Regions from separate parts of the Massilia sp. LjRoot122 genome, predicted to be linked through region 1. Evidence: predicted binding sites of a transcription regulator. Region 1 holds the regulator's gene; each other region holds the start of a gene.
What was found. The regulator sigma-54, encoded in region 1, starts transcription at its own class of promoters, with help from an activator protein. The targets are predictions, from matches to a motif close to TGGCANGNAANCTGCTTT.
Positions count from the first base shown of each region.

Region 2: ACSQ25_RS23710 (PEP-CTERM sorting domain-containing protein) is a predicted target of sigma-54. The motif match lies at 3,082-3,099, and genes of this name have one in related genera.
Region 3: ACSQ25_RS16990 (CmpA/NrtA family ABC transporter substrate-binding protein) is a predicted target of sigma-54. The motif match lies at 1,768-1,785, and genes of this name have one in related genera.
Region 4: ACSQ25_RS20220 (PEP-CTERM sorting domain-containing protein) is a predicted target of sigma-54. The motif match lies at 1,464-1,481, and genes of this name have one in related genera.

Region 1 is NZ_CAXUPB020000001.1:5,092,970-5,097,484, forward strand. It holds gene ACSQ25_RS22410 (enoyl-CoA hydratase/isomerase family protein) at 1-953, opposite strand, end outside; gene hpf (ribosome hibernation-promoting factor, HPF/YfiA family) at 1,093-1,446, opposite strand; gene ACSQ25_RS22420 (RNA polymerase factor sigma-54) at 1,505-2,977, opposite strand; gene lptB (LPS export ABC transporter ATP-binding protein) at 2,977-3,759, opposite strand; gene lptA (lipopolysaccharide transport periplasmic protein LptA) at 3,756-4,313, opposite strand; gene lptC (LPS export ABC transporter periplasmic protein LptC) at 4,345-4,515, opposite strand, start outside.
Region 2 is NZ_CAXUPB020000002.1:90,727-95,241, forward strand. It holds gene ACSQ25_RS23695 (HPr-rel-A system PqqD family peptide chaperone) at 1-17, shown strand, start outside; gene ACSQ25_RS23700 (HprK-related kinase A) at 11-934, shown strand; gene ACSQ25_RS23705 (nucleotidyltransferase domain-containing protein) at 934-2,034, shown strand; gene ACSQ25_RS23710 (PEP-CTERM sorting domain-containing protein) at 2,135-3,034, opposite strand; gene ACSQ25_RS23715 (ThiF family adenylyltransferase) at 3,290-4,117, shown strand; gene ACSQ25_RS23720 (PEP-CTERM/exosortase system-associated acyltransferase) at 4,114-4,515, opposite strand, start outside.
Region 3 is NZ_CAXUPB020000001.1:3,877,791-3,882,305, reverse strand. It holds gene ACSQ25_RS17005 (methyl-accepting chemotaxis protein) at 1-421, shown strand, start outside; gene ACSQ25_RS17000 (hypothetical protein) at 460-642, opposite strand; gene ACSQ25_RS16995 (hypothetical protein) at 1,209-1,628, shown strand; gene ACSQ25_RS16990 (CmpA/NrtA family ABC transporter substrate-binding protein) at 1,954-3,204, shown strand; gene ntrB (nitrate ABC transporter permease) at 3,231-4,121, shown strand; gene ACSQ25_RS16980 (ABC transporter ATP-binding protein) at 4,135-4,515, shown strand, end outside.
Region 4 is NZ_CAXUPB020000001.1:4,608,015-4,612,529, reverse strand. It holds gene ubiA (4-hydroxybenzoate octaprenyltransferase) at 1-326, opposite strand, end outside; gene ACSQ25_RS20225 (YaiI/YqxD family protein) at 467-922, shown strand; gene ACSQ25_RS20220 (PEP-CTERM sorting domain-containing protein) at 1,619-2,374, shown strand; gene ACSQ25_RS20215 (hydrogen peroxide-inducible genes activator) at 2,423-3,364, opposite strand; gene ACSQ25_RS20210 (PilT/PilU family type 4a pilus ATPase) at 3,539-4,515, shown strand, end outside.

The DNA of each region.
Region 1 (4,515 bases):
GCCCGCACACCCTCCAGCACTTCACCGTGCTCGAAGTTGCGGCGCACCAGGTTGCGTTCCATGCGCAGGCAGTCCGCCACGTCCAGCGCGGCCCCGCGCAGCAGCAGTTCGCGCGTCACGCACATCATCAAGGGCGAGCGCTGGCGCATCGCCTTCAAGGCCTTCTGCGCGAACGGGTTCTCGTCGCGCGCCAGCGATGCCATGATCGCGCCCACCGTGGCGGCGCCGAAATGCGCGTCGATGACGGCGCGCTGGGCCTGCAGCTCGCTCGCACCCGCTTGCGCGGCAAACTGTGACGCGAAGCTGCGGATCGACGCCGGCAGCTGCGCGCCCGGGGTCGACTCCACCAGCGCCATCAGGCCGGCCAGCTCGGCGCCCGGCACGAACACGTCCGCCAGCCCCACGTAGAGCGCGTCGGCCGCGCCGATCGTCAGGCCAGTCAGGCCCAGGTACTGGCCCAGCTGGCCCGGCGCGTGCGACAGGAAGTGGCTGCCGCCGACGTCCGGGAACAGGCCGATGTTCACCTCGGGCATGGCCATCTTGGTGCGCTCGGTCACGATGCGCAGGCCGCAGTCCGGGCCGCCCTGGGCGATGCCCATGCCGCCGCCCATCACCACGCCGTCCATCACGGCAATGTAGGGTTTCGGGTAGAAATGGATCAGGTGGTTGAGCGCGTATTCTTCGGTGAAGAAATCTTCCAGCAGGGCGCTGCCGCCAGTCGGGCCGACCTGGCCCATCTCGTGGAAGAAGCGGATGTCGCCGCCGGCGCACAAGGCCTTCTCGCTGCTGCTGGTGATGACCACCGCCTCGATGCCCGCATCATCCTTCCACTGCAGCAAAATGGCGGTCAGGGCGCGCACCATGTCGAGCGAGAGGGAGTTCAGGGCTTTCGGCCGGTCGAGCGTGATGACGCCGGTGCGGTTGGCGACGCGGGTCAGGACGGTATCGGTCATGATGGTGTGCTGTGGTCGAAAAGACATGCATTCTACAGAACACCTGCGTAAAACTGGAAGCGTCGAAAAGTAACAAGCGCAGTAAACGCAAAAAGGGCGTCCCCTCAGACGCCCTTGCTGGTGTGCGGTCGCCCGTTATTTACGCGGCGGCGGCTTCTCCGTTGTCCGGAAGGCGCTTGTGCGCCACGTGGTTATGGTCTTGAAGCATGGATTTGTGTTTCAGAACCTGCCTGTCCAGCCTGTCCATCAGCGTGTCGATCGCTGCGTACAGATCCTGCGCCGCGCTTGCCACATGCAAAATCTTGCCCGATACCTGAAGGTTAATCTCGGCCTTTTGCCGCTTTTCTTTTTCGGTGAGGTTATCGATGGCAAGGAACACGTGGGTGTCGATCACGTGATCAAAATGGCGGGTGATGCGCTCGAGCTTATTCTGAACGTATTCACGGATGGCGGGGGTGACTTCGAGATGGTGGCCGCTGATTGTGAGGTTCATACACACTCCTTAGGGAAGGTGCCCTGCCCGCGCCACAAGGTGAGAGTGGGCAGTAGCTTTACAGGGATTTGCGGAGGCTGACGGGCGGAATCTTGAGCGCTTCACGGTACTTGGCAACCGTCCTGCGCGCGATGACCATACCTTGTTCCCCGAGCATCTCCGCGATCTTGCTGTCGGATAATGGGTTCCTAGGGTCTTCTGCTCCTGTCAATTGCGCAATGAGTGCGCGGATCGCCGTCGAGGAGGCTTCTCCCCCCGCTTCGGTGGCGACGTGGCTTCCGAAGAAGTACTTCAGCTCGAACATGCCGTGCGGGGTCAGCATGTATTTCTGCGTGGTTACACGTGAGATCGTGCTCTCGTGTAGGCCTAGTGTATCAGCTATCTCACGCAAAACAAGAGGGCGCATGGCAACCGCGCCGTGGCTGAAAAAGTTGCGCTGGCGCTCGACAATTGCCTCGGCGACACGCAGGATCGTGTCGAAACGCTGGCGCATATTCTTGATCAGCCACTTGGCTTCCTGCAGCTGTGCGCCCATCTGGCTTTCGCTCTTTCCCTGCTTGAGCAGGTTGGCGTACAGGGAGTTCACGCGCAGCTTCGGCATCACGTCCGGATTCAGCGACACCGCCCAGCCGCTCTTGGCGCGCCGCACGATCACGTCCGGCACCACGTAGTCGGACACGCCCGCGCCGAAGGCCGCGCCGGGGTGCGGATTGCACTGGCGGACCACGGCCTGCACTTCGCGCAGGTCTTCGTCGTCGCAGTCGAGCGCCTTCTTCAGCTTGGTGTACTCGCGCTGGGCGAACCAGGTCAAATACCCCTCGACGATCTTCAGGGCCAGGCGCCGCGTTACCATGGGCACGCCCGGCATACGGCGGATCTGCAGCGCCAGGCACTCGGCCGCGCTGCGCGCGCCGACGCCGACCGGATCGAGGCTCTGCACCAGCGCCAGCGCGCAGCGCAGCTCGTCCATCTCGATCTCGAGTTCTTCCGGCAGGCGCGCATGGATCTCGTCGAGCGGCTCTTCCAGGTAGCCGTTGTCGTCGAGCGCGTCGATCACCAGCTCGGCCAATGCGCGGTCGCGCTGGGTGCAAGCGCACATGCGGATCTGTTCGGCCAGGTGTTCGCGCAAGCTGATGCTCCCGGCTTCCAGCTGCGGGCGGCCATCCTCGTCGTCGCCGCTGCGGGCGCCGCCGCCCTCGCCGCCCCAGTCGCTGTCGGCCTCGCCGCGCTCGCCCTCGCTGCCGCCCTCATCGAAGCCCTCGCCTTCCGCCTTGGCGCCTTCTTCGGCCGCCGGCTGCGGCGCCGGCGCTTCGCCACTCGCCGGCGCGCTGTTGATGGCGCCGTCGGCCAGCAGGCGCACCGAGCGGTCGAGCGGATCGTCGAGCCGCTCGAGCAAGGGGTTGTCGTGCAGGATCTGCTCGATCTCCTGGTGCAGTTCGAGCGTGGACAGCTGCAGCAGCCGGATCGACTGCTGCAGCTGCGGCGTGAGCGCCAGGTGCTGCGAGGTGCGGAGCTGCAGGGATTGTTTCATTACATCCTGAAGTGTTCGCCGAGGTAGACGCGCCGCACGTTTTCGTTGGCGATGATGTCGTCAGGCCGGCCCGAGGCCAGCACCGCGCCCTGGTTGATGATGTAGGCGCGGTCGCAGATGCCGAGCGTCTCGCGCACATTGTGGTCGGTGATCAGGACGCCGATGTTGCGCTCTTTCAGAAAGCGCACGATGCGCTGGATCTCGATCACCGCGATCGGGTCGACCCCGGCGAATGGCTCGTCCAGCAGCACGAAGCGCGGATTGGTCGCCAGCGCGCGCGCGATCTCGACGCGGCGCCGTTCGCCGCCCGACAGCGACAGCGCCGGGTTCTCGCGCAGCTTCTCGATCTGCAGCTCGGCCAGCAGGGTGTCGAGGCGCTCGTTGATCTGGTCCTTGCTGAGCGGCTTGCCGTCCATGCGCTGCAGTTCCAGCACGGCGCGGATGTTGTCTTCCACCGTCAGCTTGCGGAACACCGAGGCTTCCTGCGGCAGGTAGGACAGGCCCAGCACCGCGCGCCGGTGGATCGGCAGGCTCGAGATGTCGGTGCCGTTGATGTCGATGGTGCCGGCGTCCGAGGGCACCAGGCCGACGATCATGTAGAAGGAGGTGGTCTTGCCGGCGCCGTTGGGGCCGAGCAGGCCGACCACTTCGCCGCACTCCACCTGCAGCGACACGTCGCGCACCACCAGGCGCTTGCCGTAGCTCTTCTGCAGGCCCTTGACGATCAGGGTGCTGCAGCCCTCGCCCGCCGAGGTCATCGCCGCCGTCATGGATGCCGTCATTGCTTGGCACCTTCTGCCGGCGCCGTGGTGCGGCGCGGCGCGATGATCAGGGTGCCGCGGCCGCCGCCCACCTTGCTGGCGCCGCTGGCGTCGTTGCGCACCTGCGCGACTTCGCGGCGGTTGTCGTAGGAGATGAAGGGGCCCTTGATCTCGTTGGTCATGCGGCCGCTCTCCAGCTCGCGCACTTCGGCGGCGGTGAACAGCTTCACCAGTTCGGCGCGCTCGTCGTATTCGATGCGCTGGGCCTGGCCCTCGACCCACAGGTCGGGACCGCCGTCGCGCTTCTGGCGGAAGGTGGCGGTCTTGCCGTTGTTCGCGGTAAGGGTCACGCTCATGTAGCCTTCCGGCGTTTCCTTGACCAGGGCGCGGTCGGATTTCAGCACCAGCGTGCCGCGCGTGAGCACGACGTTGCCGGTCAGGATGCGGGTCTGGGTGACCTCGTCCACGTCGAGCGAATCGAAGTTGATCACGGCCTGCTTGAGCGAATCGGCGCGCTCCGCCGAGGCGCCGAAGGCGGCCAGGGTGAGGCAGGCGGCTGCGATGAGTTTTTTCATGTTGCTTGTCCTGGGTTGCACGCGGCGCCGCTTATTCGCGGCGCTGGCGTGGCGGATAGATGATCTGGCCGCGGCTGGCCAGGTGCAGCTTCTGGGTCGCGTTGTTGGCGACCATGCCGGTGCCGGTCACGGTCGCGGCGCCGAGCTGCATCTCGATCGGCTTGTCGGTCTTGAGGATTTCCTCGTCGGGCAGCACGGTCAG
Region 2 (4,515 bases), on a different contig from region 1:
AGCATTGTCCATGCTGACCGTGGCCAGTCTTGGCCGCGAGGAATGTCGCCGCCGTCTTGCCCTGACCGGGCCTGGCCTGGTGCTGCGCACCGGGCCCTTCCGCAGCCGCATCCATACCGATATTCCCCACCTGACCAATACCATCGCACTGCTGTATGCCGACTATCCGGTCGAGGGCGAAGACGGGTTTGCCGACTTTCAGCTGGCCTTCCGCCGCTCTGGCGGCCTGCGCCGCTGGTACCGTCCGCAGGTACGGTTCGACAGCGACGGCCGGGTGCCGTTCCAGCCGCTGCCGCTGGCCCAGGCCTACCCGATGTTCGAGTGGGTGATGAACTGGTGCGTGTCGAACCATGCGCATGGCTACCTGATCTTCCACGCCGCCGTACTCCAGCGCGGCAATGCCGGCGTGATCCTGCCGGCGCCGCCAGGTTCGGGCAAGAGCACCCTGTGCGGCGCCCTGGCCAGCCGCGGCTGGCGCCTGCTGTCGGACGAGCTGACCCTGGTGCGGCCACATGACCTGGCCCTGGTGCCGCTACCGCGCCCGGTCAGCCTCAAGAATGCCTCGATCGGGGTGCTGCGCAGCTTTGCGCCGGACGCATTGTTCGGTCCCGAGGTCCACGGCACCACCAAGGGCACCATCGCCCACATGCGCGCGCCGGCTGCCAGCGTCGCCAGCGCCGGCGTCACGGCGCGCGCCACCCATATCGTGTTCCCGAAATACATAGCGGGTGCAGCGGCGCAACTGGCGCCGCTGCCGAAGGCGCGCCTGTTCACCGGCATGGCCGACAACACCTTCAATTATCCGGTGCTGGGGGCGCAGGGTTTCGACACCCTCGGGCGCCTGGTGGAAAGCTGTTCTGGCCACGCATTCAGCTACAGCCGGCTCGACGATGCCATGGCCCTGTTCGAGCGCTTCGCCGAGGGGAGCCAGTGATGCCGAACGCCCACTCTCTACCCCTCCTGATCGAGGTATTGCGCGATCCCGCACGGTCGACGACGCTCGACCTGGCCGGTTGGGACTTTCTGTTGCGCCAGGCTGCCAACGCCAAGCTGAGCGCCGGCCTTGGTGCGATGCTCGTGCAAGCCGGCCTGCTGGAAGCAGTGCCGCCGGCGCCGCGCCGGCACTTCGAATGGGCCGAGGTCGTGGCCGCACGCCACCGGCGCGCCGTGCGCTTCGAGGTCGGCCAGATCCGGCGCGCACTGGACGGCCTGGGCCTGCCGCTGATCTTGCTGAAGGGCGCCGCTTATGCGATGGCCGGCCTGCCGCCAGCTCCCGGACGCATCTTTTCCGACGTCGACATCCTGGTGCCGAAGGAGCGCATCGGTGATGTCGAGGCGGCGCTGATACTGCACGGCTGGGCCACCGTAAAGCAGGATGCCTACGACCAGCGCTACTACCGCGAGTGGATGCATGAATTGCCGCCGATGGAGCACGTCCAGCGCGGCAATGCGATCGACGTCCACCACGCGATCCTGCCTGAAACCGCAGCCGTGCGGCCGGACCCGGCCCTGCTGCGGGCAGCAAGCCAGCCGATTCCGGGCAACGAGGGATTGTGGATGCTGGCGCCGCATGACATGGTGCTGCACAGCGCGGTACACCTGTTCTCCGAAGGCGAAATGGACCATGGCCTGCGCGACCTGCTCGACCTGCACCGGCTGCTGCAGCACTTCGGCGCCATGCCCGGGTTCTGGGAAGGTCTGGCTGCCCGCGCCGTGCAGCTGCAACTGGCACGGCCGCTGTTCTATGCGCTGCGCTATTGCGCCCGGCTGCTCGGGACCACGGTCCCGCCGGCGGTGCTCGCTGCGGCTGCGGCGGCAGGGAAGCCCCCGGCGCCGCTGCTGGCCTTGATGGATGCGCTATTCCTGCGCAGCCTGGCGCCACCCCATCCCGGCTGCGCCGACCGGTTCACCCCAGCGGCGCAGGGCGCAATTTACTTACGCGGAAATTGGCTGCGCATGCCCCCGCTGATGCTGGCGCGCCACCTGTTCCATAAGGCCTTCCTGTCGCCGCGCCAGGATGACGTGGCGGCCTGACCGCCTTCCTTCCTGATCAGTTCGATAATGCAAAAGGCCGGGCCCATGAGGGTCCGGCCTTTTTTGTCCACACTACCGGGATGACCCGGCAGCGGTGGAATTACTTGGCAGCGCGGCGGCGGCGCAGACCGGCCAGGCCGGCGAAGCCCAGGCCCAGCAGTGCCAGCGAGCCCGGTTCCGGGATATTGCCTTGCACGTCGCCGGTTGCGTCGACGGTCCAGCCAGCCAGTTTGGACGTATTGGTGACCTGGTAGGTGGCTTTCAGGGACATGTCGCGGGTGTTGCCGAGAGCATCTTTGACCGAGTTCTGGTCGAACGCGTCGGCCCATGCACCGCCGGTCACGTCCAGGTAGCCTGCGCCATTGCCGAAAATGCTGTCGAGTTGGAAGCTCGAGTAATAGCTGTACCCTGGTTGAGTCGCCCTTGCGGTACCGGCAAACTCGGCCGACAGGGCGAGAATGCCACCCGCCTGGTTGGTGACGCCTTGGTATCCCATTGCACCCAGGCGACCGTCCGGACCGATGGTCGGATCGTAGTCCTGGCTGGTCAGGTACATGTTCAGCCAGCCGCCATTGGCGTAGGCAATCGCCGTATCCATGCCGAACACGTCAACTTTCTGGTCGGCCAGGCCGCCGAACATGCCGATCAGGAAGCCGTCCACGCCACGGGTGAAGAAGGCATCGCCGGTCTTGATGTTGGTGATGGTTTGCACCGAGAAGATACCCCAGGTGTCTTCGCTGCCCACGCCGTACGGCGAAGTGTCCGGGAGAGCGTCAGCATCGCGATCGGTGTCGACGACGACAGCATCGCATGATGCAGTAGTGTTGCAAATGGTGGTGGTCGCACCAGGAACGTAGCCGACGGTACCTGCATCATAGGCGTTAAAGGTAATCTTGTAGTCGCCCGACACCAGGGTGACGCCAGCGCTTGCTGGAGCAGCCAGGCCGAAAGCAAGTGCAACACCAGCTGCGACGCCCGAAATCTTCTTGATCATGTTCATTATTCAATCCTCACGTGGTAGTTATACACAACAGCGACATGGACTATTAAGCATGTTCCGTGCCAGATTTAATTCTTTTACTTAACATGTTGATTCAAAAGGAAAAGCTGAAAGCACGTTCAAGTAGGGGCCCTGCGCCTGCTGGGGTACTGTAAGAGAATTCGACAGTGAGCCAGCGAACATAACTATCGCCTAAGGCAATAAATTGAACTAGGATTCCTTTATTGCTCACCCGACCACGAGATACGAGATCCGATGAATACTTTTAACTACGATGAATTTACCAAGCGAAACAGTGGATATATCCACGCCACGACTCAGGACAAGATTCGGAATACCCGTATCCTGTTTGCCGGTTGTGGGCTCGGCAGCGGTCCCGTCATTTGCGCAGCCCGCACCGGCTTCCAGCATTTCGTGCTCATCGACGGTGACACTGTCGATGCGCATAACCTGAACCGGCAGTTTTTCGATTTCGAAGACGTAGGAATGCCGAAGGTTGAGGCATTGAAAAAACACATCCTGCGCATCAACCCGGAGGCCAAAGTCGAGGTCCATGTCGCCATGCTGGACAAGCACAATGCAGCCGACCTGGTCGACAAGGTCGATGTCATCTTCGACACGATCGATTTCGTCGATCTGGAAGCAGTGCTTGCACTGCACGGCAATGCGGCCGCCCGGAGCAAGCCTATCTTCACTGCAATGAACATCGGATTTGGTGCGGGGGTGCTGTACTTCGCGCCGGACTCGGGGCATTCGCTGCCCGCGATTCTGCAGCGCGATGTCGAGGCCGCCGCCGCTGAGGGAAATTTGAGTTATACCGCCGTGTTCACGCGGGTGATGGGACGTATTGGCGCGCACCTCGACCAGCAGGTGAGGGAAGAGGTAGCGAAAGCCTTGACCATTATGGCCGACGGTACGGCATGCCCGGCGTCGCAGATTGCCGTAGGCAGTTTCTCAGTAGCAGCGCTAGCGATGGCGATGATGCATGACATGCTTGCCGGAATGGAGGTGCCGCAGGCACCGCATATGGTCATCCATAGTTTCCGCAATCATGTCACCAAGCTGGTCAGTATCGCTGCTTAGTTGATATCGTTGCCCAGCCCTGGTTTGCGTACCACGTGTATGCGCGAAGGATGGGCATGTTCGACAACTGGCGGCTTTTCAGCAAACCAAGCCGCCAGCGTTGGATTACTCGTCGCCAACTTGCGCCGCAAATCGTGCAGATCGAGCACGTATGGTGTTACCGAACCATAATAATTAGCTTCCGGACCGATTGCCATAAATCGGAATCCCATTTTCTTCAGTGCATGCGCCAGTGAGCGCTCCATTGCCGCAAACCAATAGCGAATTCCGGTGTCTTCACTGTGCCGGAACATTTCGCGGTACATTCCGAGCAAGAGCATCGGCGACGTGCGGTCGCGCCGGTCGACGGCGGGATCGAATTCGACTCCTGCCTCATTGTTCTGGACGAAACCAGGCAC
Region 3 (4,515 bases), 1.2 Mb from region 1:
GCATCACGGTTCGATGCTGGTCGACCAGGCCGGTGCGACCATGGCGGACATCGTGCAGAGCGTCGGCCGCGTGACCGATATCATGGCCGAGATCACGGCCGCGAGTCAGGAGCAGACCGCCGGTATCGAACAGATCAACAGCGCCGTGTCGCAGATGGACGAGGTGACGCAGCAGAACGCGGCGCTGGTCGAGCAGGCTTCGGCGGCGGCGCAGTCGTTGCAGCAGGAAGCGGCGGAGCTGGCGCAGGCGGTCGGGATTTTCAGGCTCGATGCGCAGGCGGCGCCTGTAGTGGCGGCGCGTCCGGCGAAGGCAGCGGGCGCGATTGCGATGAAGCCGCGCAAGGCAGCCGCCCTAGCGCCAGCCCGCAGGGAGGCCGCGACGCGCAAGGCGGAAGCGACCGAAGGCTGGGAAGAGTTCTGATGGCAAGGCCGCGGGCCTGGCGGCCCGCGGCCTCGTTTTTATTCGAGGGCGATGACGATTGCCGCCAGGCCGAGGCAGAGGCTGACGGCAAGGCCGACCCGCTGGCGCAGGCGGCGGCTGTTCGAGACGATGCTCTTTGCGAAAGTGCGCTTCGGCGCGTTTGGATTGCTGCGGTCGACGGTGCCCGGATGGATGCGTGGATGCGAATGCTCGGTGTTCATGATGGCTTCCTGATTTGCCGCCTCCACCGGAGGCTGGCGTTCAATGGGTAGTGTTCAATGCGTGGCGCCCCTGGATGGCGCGACAATGCTGGCGAGTGGCCCGGCGGAAGACGCACTGGGCGCCAGCCGAGCTCAGGCAAGCCGGATAGCGTGCGCGGCCCTATGCACGCGAACTTGCCGCACTGGATGTTATCTATTTTACATCCAGGATTGCTGATGACAAGGGCGTACACGATTGCTTACAATCTCAAGCAATTTCCGTGAAACAACAATATCCCGCTGCCGCTCGCTAAAGTCAAGTGGATGCAGAGGGGCGTAGGGGGAAACCAACACTTACGCTGAGCGGGAGACCGTGAAAACCGGACGGACAGGAATACAATTCGATACAAAAAACTGTCCGAGCATGTTGTTTTTGTATCATTTCAAGCAAGTCTGACTTCGCGGCGATCGAGACCGTTTCGTGATGTCCGCCAAAGACACCTTGCAGGTAGCGGACCCCGCCCTAGACTGGAATGAGCCACGCTGGCCTCGCCAGCGCGCCTGTCCCGTGTCCTGAAGGAGTCATCATGCGCCGCCTCGCCCTACTTAGTGCCATTCCCCTGTTTCTTCTGGCCGCCGATGCCGTGGCCCAGTCACACAGTTACCCTGCCACGAGCTCGTCGATCTCGAGCGTGCAGGTGACCGCCCCGGCCCGCACCGCCAGGGTCTACCAGGAACACCTCGATGCCGTGCGTGGAGCGTACGCCCTGTCGAATGGCTGGCGCATGAAGGTCGGCACGACCGCCAACGGCATCAGTGCACAGATCGACCGGCAGCCGGTCATCCGCCTGGTGGCCGTGTCGCCGGACCGCTTCGTATCGCGCGACGGCAATGTGACGATGGATTTCAACCGCGGCGAGAACGGCGATGACATGCTGATGAGCTACGTCCCGAGCGACCGCCTGGCCGAGGTCATCGTCGTGGGGGCCACCCTGGCCCAGCGCTGAGGCGCCGCACCACGGCCGCCCATGCGGCGGCACACTGTTCTCCCAAAATGATGCGCTGCACAATCACTGTGCGGCGCATCTGCCATTGCACGGTGCATCAGCCATCCGGCCGGTCGCCGCTTCCCTCTGCAGACCTTGCTGGCACGGCGCTTGCATATTGACATTGGCGCAACGAAGCGCACGAGCCCTGCCAGCGCCGGCAGAGCCACCCGGACAACGACGTCTACCCGAACATGAGCAGCTTCATGTGGGGTACGCGTCGCTTTTTTTTGCCTGAACATAAAGGACCGCGATGAAATACCAGAAACTCGAAGCGAAGAGCACCATGCCGCAAGCTGCCGACGGGGTGAGCGTCACGCGCAGGAATTTCATGCAGGGTGCGGGCGTGGCTGCGGGAGCAAGCCTGCTGGGCCTGGCATCGGGTGGCGCCTGGGCCGCCGGTTCGGACAAGCCGGAAAAGGAAGAAATCAGGATCGGCTTCATCCCGCTGACCGATTGCGCGTCGGTCGTGATGGCCTCGGTGCTGGGCCTCGACAAGAAGTACGGCGTCAAGTTCGTGTTGAGCAAGGAGGCTTCCTGGGCCGGCGTGCGCGACAAGCTGGCCAATGGCGAGCTGGACGCCGCCCACGTGCTCTACGGCCTGCTCTACGGCGTGCAGATGGGGATCGGCGGCCAGAAGAAGGACATGGCAGTGCTGATGGGCCTGAACAACAACGGCCAGGCCATCACGCTCTCGAAACAGCTGTCCGACAAGGGGGCGGTCGACGGCGCATCGCTGGCGAAGCTCATGCGCACCGAGAAGCGCGAATACACCTTCGCCCAGACCTTCCCGACCGGCACCCATGCGATGTGGCTGTACTACTGGCTGGCGGCCAACGGCATCAACCCGATGAAGGACGCCAAGGTCATCACCGTGCCGCCGCCCCAGATGGTGGCCAATATGCGGGTCGGGAACATGGATGGCTTCTGCGTGGGCGAGCCCTGGGGCCACCGCGCCATCATGGACAAGGTCGGCATCACGGCCGTCACCACCCAGGACATCTGGCGCGACCACCCGGAGAAAGTGTTGGGCAGCACGCTCGAATTCGCCAGGAAGCATCCGAACACCTGCCGCGCCATGATGGCCGCCATCCTCGAAGCCGGCAAATGGATCGATTCCTCGCTGGCCAACAAGAACAGGATGGCCGAAGTCATCGCCAGCAAGTCCTACGTCAACACCAGCAAGGATGCCATCGACCAGCGCATCATGGGCCGCTACCAGAACGGCCTCGGCAAGACCTGGGACGACCCGAACCACATGAAGTTCTACAACGAGGGCGCGGTCAATTTCCCCTACCTGTCGGACGGCATGTGGTTCATGACCCAGCACCGCCGCTGGGGCTTGCTGAAGGACGACCCGGACTACCTGGCCGTGGCTTCAAGCGTCAACCAGGTCGAGCTGTACAAGGAAGCCGCCACCATGACCAGGACACCGATTCCGAAGAGCCCGCTGCGCAGTTCGAAACTCATGGACGGCGCCGTCTGGGATGGCCGGAATCCGAAAGCCTACGCCGCCTCGTTCAAGATCAAGGTCTGAATCCCATCGTCTGACAAGGAGCTGCCATGAGCGCCATCCTGAGATCCCTCCCCAAGCCGCCGGTCGCCGCGCCGACGGCATCCGCACGTTCGCTGCCGGCACGCAAGCCGGCCGCCGTGGCCGCCCGCGGCGCGCAGCCACTCGCCAGGATCGTCCAGCTGATCCTGCCGCCGCTGCTGGGCATCGCCCTGGTGGTGCTGGCCTGGCACATCATCGCCAGCCGCAATACGGCCTTCCCGACGCCGCAGGCGACCCTGCAGGAAGCCATCGTCCTGTTCGCCGACCCGTTCTACCGCAACAGCCCGAACGACCAGGGCATCGGCTGGAACGTGCTGGCTTCGCTGAAGCGGGTGGCGCTGGGCTTCGGCCTGGCCGCGCTGGTCGGCATCCCGCTCGGCTTCATGATCGGCCGGTTGGCCTTCGTGGGCCGCATGTTCGCGCCCATCATCAGCCTGCTCAAGCCGGTGTCGCCGCTGGCCTGGCTGCCGATCGGCCTGCTGGTGTTCAAGTCGGCCGACCCGGCCGCGATCTGGTCCATCTTCATCTGCTCGATCTGGCCGATGGTCATCAATACCGCTGTCGGCGTGCAGCGCGTGCCGCAGGACTACATGAACGTGGCGCGGGTGCTGAACTTGTCCGAATGGAAGGTCTTGACCAAGATCCTGCTGCCCTCGGCGCTGCCCTACATCCTCACCGGCGTGCGCCTGGCGATCGGCACCGCCTGGCTGGTCATCGTGGCGGCGGAAATGCTCACCGGCGGGGTCGGCATCGGTTTCTGGGTGTGGGACGAGTGGAACAACCTGAACGTGTCGCACATCATCATCGCGATCGTCATCATCGGCGTGGTCGGCCTGCTGCTGGAGCAGGCCCTGGTGGCCCTGGCCCGTGCGCTGACCCACGAACAGACCGCCAACTGAAGGAGGAACGAGCATGAACCATCCGAATCCGAAGTTCATCGACATCAGCGGCGTGGAGATGGCCTTCCACACGAAGAAAGGCGTGTTCCACGCGCTGCAGGGCATCGACCTGGCCGTGCGCAAGGGCGAGTTCATCACCCTGATCGGCCACTCGGGCTGCGGCAAGTCGACCCTGCTCAACCTGATCGCCGGCCTCCTGAAGCCGACCGAGGGCGTGCTGCTGTGCGCCAACCGCGAGATTGCCGGGCCCTCGCCGGAGCGGGCCGTGGTGTTCCAGAACCACTCGCTGCTGCCCTGGCTGACCTGCTACGAGAACATCCATCTCGGGGTGGAGCGGGTGTTCGGCGGGCTTGAATCGCGCGCCCAGCTGCGCCAGCGCACCCAGGCTGCGCTG
Region 4 (4,515 bases), 480 kb from region 1:
TTCAGCGGCAGAATGAGGAGAAAAGACAATAGCGACAGTACCGCCGCCACCATGACCGCTTCCCAGCCGCGGATCTTGCCGCTGGTGAGCGGGCGATCGACGGTGCGCTTGACGTGCTTGTCGAAGTCGCGGTCGGCGTAGTCGTTGATGGCGCAGCCGGCCGAGCGCATCAGCGCCGTGCCGAGCACGAAGATCGCCAGCACCAGCATATCCGGCACCCCGCCGGACGCCATCCACAGGGCCCACAGGGTAGGCCACAGCAGCAGCAGGATACCGATCGGCTTGTCGGCCCGGACCAGGCGGAAGTAGAGCGCCAGCTTGTTCATGGATCGTCGCGTCTTGTCAGGCAAGAACTGTTGAGCAGAAGACAGGGATTCTAAAGCCTTTTGGCGGAAGTCGCGGCATCGCGTTTCCAGGCTGGAAACTTGCCAGTACAATCGGCTTTCCGACAAGCTCTCTACTGAATATGCACATCTGGGTCGATGCCGACGCCTGTCCTGCCGTGATCAAGGACATCCTCTTCCGTGTGGCCGAGCGCCTGCAGCTGGAGGTCACGCTCGTGGCCAACCAGCTCATCCGCGTGCCGGGTTCGCGCTACATCCGCGCGCTGCAGGTGCCGGCCGGACCCGACGTGGCCGACGCCGAAATCGTCGCGCGCGTGAACAGCGGCGACATCGTCGTCACCGGCGATATTCCGCTGGCGGCCCAAGTGTTGGAGAAGGGGGGATTGCCGCTCAATCCGCGCGGCGAGTGGTACACCAAGGACACCATCGCCCAGCAGCTGACGATGCGCGCCTTCATGGAAGAGCTGCGCGGCAGTGGTGTGGATACCGGCGGGCCGGCTGCGTTCAGCCAGGCCGACCGCCAGAATTTCGCGAATGCCCTCGATCGACAATTGGCGCGGATACGCGCGGGCGGTTGAGCCTGCCGCTGTCGCAGGTATTGTCGCGGTCGGAAAACTTTACAGTTGTGCTAGCGTTTCTGTGAGCTGCGGCGCCTTCATCCGAGCGTGACATTGTCTTGACGTCAATAATATTCTTTATCAGAAGAATAAATTATTGACGGCATTGCGGCCCAAGTACTTCTGCAACGGTGATAGGCATTTTTGCGCTATCGAAACAGGGTAAGAATTTCGTCTGCACTGGGCACGCTACAGTGTCGCCCTCATCTCCCTCGCGACGGTTCAGTTATCTACGATAAATCCGGATGCCTTGACACTGTCGAGGATTCTCCAGTTACGCTCATCTTTTCCATGCAGTCATTTTTTCATCAAAGAACTACCAAAAGTCACTATTCATAAAGAAACTTTCCGCTAGTTATTTGTTCCAAATGTGACTTGCGGTGATAAGTTTTCGAGTGTAAATGGCTTTGCTTAAGGCAAGAATGCCGGTTTTTGTCGACAAATATTACACTTGCTCCCCAGTGTATTTACAGATCGCTTAACAATCAGTTACTTAGACTTGTGGTATGCGACTTGCTTAAGTGGTTGAGGCTAGTCCAAACCATTCGAATCATCTGTAATGAGGAAAATTGTTCCAAACAGAATCTTGTTTGAATGATTTTTTTCTTTCCGGCGGCACCAGGCCGTACCTGGTTCTGATTTTTAACTGGGGGATTTATGAAAACGTCATTGCTAAAAGCAGCCCTGGCTGCGGCAGTATTCTCTGCCGCAACTCCGGCCTTCGCAGAATTAATCTATGTAACAGGCGAGCAGGTTCCGGGAACCGGGCTTGGCGCGGTTTCCACGGTCGTTACCGTACAAGACAATGACACGCCAAATGGTAACGGGACCGAATCCGGTTGCGTGACCTACGCTGGTAATGTGAACAATCCTACGTTTACCTGCACGTTCGGTCTGCAAGGGGGTGACAACACGTCGGGAAACGCCGGCAGCAATCTTTACTTGCTCAGTAATCTGGACGGTCTGGAAAGTGCTGGCCAGCTGGGTTTCGTCGTCAACATCAGTGAAGGATCAAGTGGAGGCGTTCCCAATTCAGCCGAGCTGACCGACCTCTACCTCAGCCTGTACAACCTTGATACGAACACTACCCAGTACCATCAATACCTCGGACCGAATCTGGTGCTGAGTGATTCGGGCGGCATCGGACAGTCGGGCACCCACTTCTTCGTCCTGGACGATGCACAGGCGGCCGCTGCGGCTGCATTCTGCGATGGCGACCTGAGCCGGTGTGTCCTGGGTGGCGGTATCCAGTTCCTGTTGCAGACCACGGAGGCCACACCGGAGACCGTCTACGTGGGCGCCTTCGACCGTCCTCCGGTCGACATGCCTGAACCGCTGTCGCTGGCGCTGCTTGGCGCAGGCCTGGCAGGGATGGGCGTGGTACGCCGCAGGGGGAAGCCAGCCGGCCGCTGATGCGAGCCACGGGCACCGGAACCCAGGGTCCCGGTGCCCATCATCGATTCACGCAGCCGCTTCGAGCGTCACCATCTCCACCCCCGGCAGTTTGCATTCGGCCACTGCGCCGGCCACCGCGTCGATCGCCGCACGGCGCGTGAAACTCTTGCGCCAGACGATCACGACCCGGCGCGAGGGCGCCGGATGGGCAAAGGGCACATAGGTCAGCAGGCCGTTGGGGTCGTGCATGTCGGCCACCGAGGCACGCGGCAGCACGGTCAGTCCGATGCCGCTCGCCACCATGTGGCGGATGGTCTCCAGCGAGGAACCTTCGAAGGTGCGCTGCATGCCATTGCCGGGCGACGAATAGCGCGCCATCTCCGGGCACACTTCCAGCACCTGGTCGCGGAAGCAGTGGCCCGCGCCCAACAGCAGCATGGTTTCCAGTTTCAGGTCGTCGGCCGGGATTTCCTTGCGCTTGGCCCAGGGGTGGGAGCGCGGCATCGCGACCACGAAGGGCTCGTCGTACAGGGTCTGGATCGACATGCCGTGTTCCGGCAGCGGGAGCGCCACGATGGCGGCGTCGAGCTCGCCCTGGCGCAGCAGTTCGAGCAGCTTGTGGGTGTAGTTCTCTTGCAGTACCAGCGGCATCTGGGGCACGGTGTCGATCAGTTTCTTGACCAGCGGCGGCAGCAGGTAGGGGCCGATGGTGTAGATCACGCCAAGCCGCAGGGGGCCGGCCAGGGGATCCTTGTTCTGCTTTGCCAGTTCCTTGATGGCGGCGGTCTGCTCCAGCACGCGTTCGGCCTGGGCCACGATCTGCGCGCCCAGCGGGGTGACCGAGACCTCGGAACCGCCGCGCTCGAACAGCGTCACCCCGAGTTCGTCCTCGAGTTTCTTGATGGCGACGGAAAGGGTGGGCTGGGCGACGAAACAGGCTTCGGCGGCGTGGCCGAAGTGCTTGGCGCGCGCGACGGCGACGATGTATTTCAGCTCGGTCAGTGTCATAGGTTTATCTGGGCCCAGGATGTCACGGCTGCATTGCCGTCCATCCTGACACAATGTTGGTATTTAGTCAGCCAGGATTTCAAAAAATAGAACGATGCGGGATGCATGGCCGGGGAATCTTAGCCTATATAATTGCCGGGCAGGATTTTCACCCGCGTTCTCGAGAGGTAAGCCATGTCGTCCACCTTCGGCCCGGCGGAAGCCCAGGCCTATATCCACAAGCTGCTGACGGTCATGCACCACCAGGGCGGTTCCGACCTGTTCATCTCCAGCGATTTCCCGCCCAGCATGAAGCACCAGGGCGCCATGAAGCCCCTGAGCCAGCAGCGCCTGTCCGGCGAGGTCACGCGCGCCCTGGCCCTGTCGCTGATGAACGAACGCCAGCGCGCCGAGTTCGAGGCCGAGATGGAATGCAATTTTGCGATCTCGCTGCCGGGCGTGTGCCGCTTCCGCGTCAACGTTTTCGTGCAGCAGCAGAGCGTGGGCATGGTGGTGCGCACCATCGCCTCCGAGATCCCGAATTTTGAAAAACTCGACCTGCCCGAGGTGCTGAAGGACGTCGTCATGACCAAGCGCGGCCTGGTGCTGGTGGTCGGCGGCACCGGTTCCGGCAAGTCCACCACGCTGGCGGCGATGATCGACTACCGCAACAGCAACTCGGCCGGCCACATCATCACCGTGGAAGACCCGGTCGAGTACGTCCACAAGAACAAGAACTGCCTGGTCACGCACCGCGAGGTCGGGGTGGACACGCATTCCTGGCACAACGCCCTGAAGAACACGCTGCGCCAGGCGCCCGACGTGATCCTGATCGGCGAGATCCGCGACACCGAGACCATGGAGCACGCGATCGCCTTCGCCGAGACCGGCCACCTGTGCCTGGGCACCCTGCACGCGAACAATGCCAACCAGACCCTGGACCGCATCATCAACTTCTTCCCGGAAGAGCGCCGCAACCAGCTGCTGATGGACCTGTCCTCGAACCTGCGCGCGGTGGTCTCGCAGCGCCTGGTCCGTACCGAGGACGGCAAGGGCCGCAAGGCGGCGATCGAGATCCTGCTCAATACGCCGACCATCGGCGAGATGATCCTGAAGGGGAACTTCCAGAACATCAAGGAGATCATGCACAAGTCGCGCGAGCTCGGCATGTG